2 regions of the Serratia sp. HNCC26DJ244 genome follow, and region 2 is predicted to be linked to the other one. Evidence: predicted binding sites of a transcription regulator. Region 2 holds the regulator's gene; the other holds the start of a gene.
The links. Region 2 encodes LexA, which represses DNA repair genes until DNA is damaged. Its sites were predicted from a motif close to TNCTGTATGTACATACAGNA; they were not measured.
Positions count from the first base shown of each region.

Region 1: sulA (SOS-induced cell division inhibitor SulA) is a predicted target of LexA. The motif match lies at 1,286-1,305, and genes of this name have one in related genera.

Region 1 covers NZ_JBXUGO010000012.1:47,241-50,432, reverse strand. The annotation lists gene yccS (YccS family putative transporter) at 1-382, shown strand, start outside; gene AC2A06_RS11365 (TfoX/Sxy family protein) at 379-1,041, opposite strand; gene sulA (SOS-induced cell division inhibitor SulA) at 1,326-1,832, shown strand; gene ompA (porin OmpA) at 2,187-3,192, shown strand, end outside.
Region 2 covers NZ_JBXUGO010000006.1:44,772-47,963, forward strand. The annotation lists gene plsB (glycerol-3-phosphate 1-O-acyltransferase PlsB) at 1-565, opposite strand, end outside; gene AC2A06_RS06900 (diacylglycerol kinase) at 668-1,036, shown strand; gene lexA (transcriptional repressor LexA) at 1,165-1,773, shown strand; gene dinF (MATE family efflux transporter DinF) at 1,882-3,192, shown strand, end outside.

The DNA.
Region 1 (3,192 bases), on a different contig from region 2:
GCTGGCTTCAGTGGTATCCAACATGTCAGCCGCCCCGAAAACAGACAAAGATATTCAGGAAGCCGCATTCCGCCTCTTGTGCTTAAACCACACGCTGCTGAGTTATATTTCTGCCTTGGGCGCACATCGCGATCGCCTTGATAATAGTACTGTACTTGATTTGCTCAATGATGCCGTCTGTTATGTCGATAGTGCATTACACCATACGGAACAAGACCACCCGCGTCTGACACAAGCATTAAAAAACCTCTCTGGGCGTATTGAAATGCTGGTTACCGCACCAGAGAGCAAGGAACACTTGGTGTTGCAACAAATTGGTTTGGTTCTTGAGTTGCTGCCTGAATTAACACGGCTCAGCGCACAAATCGGCAAAGAGAATTAATTATTAACCGCTTGAATATAGGCTCTTCTACCCCATTGCGCTTCAAGACAGGAAGCCGCCGCAGTTTCCTCGAACCAGGTGGTTAATGTTGCACGCTGTACGTTGGGCAAAGCAGCATGATGGTATCCAGACATCGCGCCAGCCAGTGCCAGTAGCACTTTCACCCCCAGGTTTTTATGCCGTTGTTGCAATTGTAAGTAAGTCCGCTTTGCGCCCAGCAAGCGTAAGTCATAGCTACTTTGTATGCCCACTTGCCAAAGTAAGCGTTCCATTGCCGCATCAATATTCGGCAAATCTTTTAACCGCCCTTTACTCCGTCTTTTTACTTTTATCTCTTTACGAGACTCATGTAATGCCTGGCTGGCCAGGATCAACAGTTCGCGGCAATCAGCCCATAACCTGTCATCGACTCGATAATAACGCATCGTCATCGGTGCTCCGCGTTTTAAATACGTCATGTTCACCATTCCACGTGCACGGAAAGCCGGCTCCAGCGTTTCTGTCGCACGCAAGTACAACTCCCCTTCTGCAATAACCGCAAACATCGTGCCATCAGCAAGTAATCCGTAACCACCAAATTGCGAACGTGTCGTAATTTTCCCCAAGGCAGCAAAGCAGATTTTTGCCTGTACTATTCTTTTTGCGGATCTTCCATTCATTAAGTCCTCCTTTAATAAGTAAGCAATATTACCCAGTCCCATTCACTCGACAGAGGCATCTGCGGCGAGTTGAATGACCCGGATATCACATTCACTGTTGAAATAAACGTAACCGGAACAACTAATTAAAGAAAATACGCATTATCACGACAGGTGCCAATCATAAAATGCAGTAGTGCGTGGAATGATCTCAATTATGCGATGCGTTACGAAAATTTGTGTTGATCTTCTGTGTTTACATCTATACTGTATATAAACACAGTAATGGTGCAGGGGAATATACAATGCGTACTCAATCACTTAATCAAAGCCACTTCAGCCAAGTCCCTTTGCCTGCAGGTCAAACTGTTGCAAACGCCAAGGATGACAAAAAAAATGGCCTTATCAGTGAGCTGGTCTACAGTGAGCAGCAATCCGTTGTCACCCAGTTACTGGTGCCGTTGCTGCAGCAGCTAGGTCAGCAATCACGTTGGTTATTGTGGCTCACCCCACAGCAAAAGCTCAGTAAATCCTGGCTTCAGCAGGCTGAGTTACCGGTCAGTAAGGTGGTACAACTGAGTCAGATTTCGCCACTCGCCACTGTTGATGCCATGGAGAAAGCGTTACTGACTGGAAATTACAGTGTCGTTCTAGGTTGGTTGCCTGAATTAACTGAACAAGACCGTATAAAATTAAGCCGGGCAGCAGAATTGGGGAATAGTTACGGGTTTATTATGCGCCCACAACGCGATACTAATTCCCCCCACCGGCACCATTCCACTCTAAAAATTCACTCGCCTTTATACCATTAAGTCATTTTAAGACTTTTCTTGCATTCTCTCCCTGGGAATAATTACCCAGGGAATTGGTGTGCAAAATGTGATCAGATGCACTTTTGCAATAAGTAATTCGACAAAATAAGCCCTATTCTTCCTTGAATGTGTTAAGAAATGTGTCTAATCCAATATTTTTTAGAGCATCAGCACATCACGCTTGTAACTTTCGCGCCAAGTTGTAAACTTTACTCTGCTAAGATTGTTATACAACGCCAGTAATACTGGTAAAATAACAAATGAGTGCTAGAATCTTGGCGCAGGAATTTTAAACCAAAGGCATAACATAGCGTTAAGCTCATTGCCTATTTGGATGATAACGAGGCGTAAAAAATGAAAAAGACAGCTATCGCATTAGCAGTGGCACTGGCTGGTTTCGCTACCGTAGCGCAAGCCGCACCAAAAGATAACACCTGGTACACCGGTGCTAAACTGGGTTGGTCCCAGTACCACGACACTGGTTTCGTTGATGGGGCTATAGGTAACGGCCCTACTCGCGATTCTCAACTGGGTGCTGGTGCGTTTTTCGGCTACCAAGCTAACCAGTATATGGGTTTTGAAATGGGTTACGACTGGCTTGGTCGCATGGCTTATAAAGGCAATGTGAACAACGGTGCGTTAAAAGCCCAAGGCGTTCAACTGACCACTAAACTGAGCTATCCGATCATGAACGATCTGGATATCTATACCCGTCTGGGTGGTATGGTTTGGCGTGTAGACTCCACCGCTTACTTCGGTGGTAATATCAATGAGCGCGTATCTGGTGATGATACCGGTGTTTCTCCACTGGCAGCCATCGGCTTTGAGTATGCTCTGAATCAGAACTGGGCTACTCGTCTGGATTATCAATGGACCAGCAACATCGGTGATGCACAAACCGTTGGTGCACGTCCAGACAATGGTCAGCTGAGTGTTGGCGTAGCTTACCGTTTTGGTCAGGATACAGTGGCTCCAGTTGTTGCTCCAGCACCAACTCCAGCTCCTACCGTTGAAACCAAGAAGTTCACTCTGACTTCTGACGTTCTGTTTGCTTTCGGTAAATCAACGCTGAAACCAGAAGGTCAACAAGCTCTGGATCAACTGTACAGCCAGCTGAGCTCACTGGATCCAAAAGATGGTTCTGTTGTTGTTGTCGGCTTCACTGACGTAGTAGGTTCTGCTGAATCTAACCTGCGTCTGTCTGAGAACCGTGCCCAGAGTGTTGTCAGCTACCTGATCTCTAAAGGTATCCCAGCAGACAAGATCACTGCACGTGGTATGGGTGAAGCTAACCCAATTACTGGTGACAAGTGTGGCTACCGTTCTGGCCGTGCTACCCCAGCACAAATCGCTTGCCTGG
Region 2 (3,192 bases):
GTTTTTGTGCAATGGTTTTATCTGTACCATGTTCGGTTGCCATACGGCGTAAAGAAACGGTGTTGGAGAAGCGGACAAAGCTATCGCGGCCCAACCAGAGTATGGCGAAGAATTTTTGCACACCGTTTAGCAGGCGCAGGTGGGGGGCTCCCTGCCCTTCACGCCCAGGGGAACGACCAAACATCACTGACACCGGTAACATTTGGATATCAAGATCTGGATTACTGCGGTGAAGATCCAGATAATCATGGAACAGTTTTACCGACTCTTCTTTCGGTGTGTAGTAGCGAAAGACGCGTGGCCCTTCATGGATAAACACATGGCTGGGCAACACGGAGCCATCGATTTCAAGTGGCTCAAGGGGGTCGGGCAGATCCTGCGCCAGACATTGGGTACGCAGAGTGAGTAAATCTGCCTTGGAATTATAAGGCAAAACATACAAAATCGGCCTAGACGGATCCAACCCTAACTCCGAAATGGGGTCTGAAGGGATGATTTTACTTTTTACCAAAAATTTAAGTGGTAAATTCAATAGGTTATAATAAATTTTACGCCAACCTGACATAACGACCTGAAGCCTCTTGTTAGCAATTGCGCTGAAAGCATACCAGAAACCGTGTAACAGGTCTGTGGTATTGAAACGATGACCTACCTTGTGAGATGAAACATGGCAAATCAAATTACTGGCATGACACGTATTATTAAAGCTGTTGGCTATTCATATAAAGGATTAATTGCAGCCTGGCGCAATGAGGCTGCTTTCCGCCAGGAACTGGTGGTGGCCGTGGTGGCTATCGTACTGGCGATATGGCTTGATGTGGGGGCGATAGCGCGCATTTTATTGATCGGCTCCCTGGTGCTGGTGGTGATTATTGAAATTATCAACAGTGCGATTGAAGCGATCGTTGATCGGGTGGGAACTGAATATCATGAGCTTTCCGGGCGATCGAAAGACATGGCTTCAGCCGCGGTCTTTCTGACGATTATGTTGGCGCTGTTTGTCTGGATCTCGGTGCTCTGGGATCACTTTGCCTGACGAGTAAACCGATGTCATGGGGTGCGATCAATCTCGCTAATCCCTGATTTTTATTTATGAATTGATTCCCAATCCTGGTTTACCTGTATATACTCACAGCATGACTGTATAAACAAACAGGGGGCGGAATGAAAGCACTAACTACCAGACAGCAAGAGGTCTATGATCTGATTCGCGATCATATTTCACAAACGGGCATGCCACCAACACGTGCCGAGATCGCAATGCGCCTGGGGTTTCGCTCACCAAATGCGGCAGAAGAGCACCTGAAAGCTCTGGCCCGCAAAGGTGTTATTGAAGTGGTTTCCGGGGCTTCTCGCGGTATCCGCTTGCTGATGGAAGAGGAAGAAGGGTTACCCTTGGTTGGCCGGGTGGCGGCGGGCGAACCCTTGTTAGCTCAGCAACATATTGAAGGGCACTATAAAGTTGACCCGGGCTTATTTCACCCTAGTGCGGATTTCCTGTTGCGCGTCAGTGGGATGTCTATGCGCGATATCGGTATTTTGGATGGCGATCTGCTGGCGGTGCATAAAACTCAGGATGTGCGTAACGGCCAGGTGGTGGTGGCTCGTATTGAAGATGAAGTGACAGTAAAGCGCCTGAAGAAACAGGGTAATATTGTTGAGTTATTGCCAGAAAACAGTGAGTTTCAGCCAATAGTGGTGGATTTGAAGCATCAGAATTTCACGATTGAAGGCTTGGCGGTGGGCGTGATCCGCAACGGTGACTGGCTCTGACACCTCTTTTTTGTCATGTTATCTAATCAAATAGGTATATCGCCTCAATAGCGGGGCGATATTCTGTCCATGTCAACAACTCTACTTCTGCCGTCGGAATAGATCGCAATGCGTTTACTCGCTACCTTCACCAGCCCTGCTGACAAAATACTGTGGCGTCTGGCATTGCCAATGATCTTTTCCAATATCACGGTTCCTCTGCTTGGTTTGGTGGATACAGCGGTTATCGGCCATCTTGATAGCGCAATTTATCTTGGTGGGGTAGCGGTTGGTGCAATGGCGACCAATTTCCTGTTTATGTTGTTACTATTTTTGCGCATGAGTACCACCGGGTTAACGGCGCAGGCGTTAGGGGCAGGGGACCCACAGCGCTTGGCGCGTACTTTTATGCAGCCGTTGCTGTTAGCGCTGTTGATTGGCTTAACCATAGTGTTACTCCGTGGCCCACTGATCTCGCTGGCATTACATATTGTCGGTGGTGATCAAGCGGTATTAGTACAGGCTAGACGGTTTCTGGAGATCCGCTGGCTGAGTGCCCCGGCAGCACTGGCGAATATGGTATTGCTCGGCTGGTTGCTCGGTGTTCAATATGTGCGTGCGCCGGTGGTGATGCTGATAGCGGGTAATCTGCTGAATATCGTGTTGGATATCGTGCTGGTGATCGGCTTGGGTTGGGGTGTCTCGGGGGCTGCCACGGCAACGGTGCTGGCGGAGTATGCCACACTGCTGTTGGGGTTATGGCTTGCTTGGCGGGTATTATGTTCACGTGGCATCTCATTAGCGATGTTGCGGCATGCCTGGCGCGGTAACTTACGTCGCTTGTTGGCACTTAACCGCGATATCATGCTGCGCTCACTCCTGCTGCAATTGTGTTTCTCTTCGTTAACGATTTTTGCGGCGCGCATGGGGAGTGATGTGGTGGCCGTCAATGCGATATTGATGAGTTTGTTAACATTTACCGCCTATGCTTTGGATGGCTTTGCTTATGCCGTTGAGGTCCATTCCGGTTACGCCTATGGCGCAAGGGACGACCGTCAATTGCATGCGATATGGTATGCCGCTTGTCGCCAGGCAGGTATGCTGGCACTGGGCTTTGCCACGGTTTATCTGTTTACCGGGCCTTATATTGTCGCGGCTTTAACCTCATTACCGCTGTTGCGTACCTTGGCCGGTCACTATCTTCTCTGGCAAGTCGTGCTGCCTGTGGTGGGAGTCTGGTGTTATTTACTGGATGGTATGTTTATTGGTGCCACCCGTGGCACTGAAATGCGCAACAGCATGGTGGTGGCAGCAGCGGGTTATGGGCTGACTTTATTTACACTGCCACTATTAGGTAATCATGCGCTATGGCTGGCTTTGGCTGTATTCCTGGCATTACGTGGTGTTGCGCTGGGGTGGATATGGCACCGTCATCAGGTG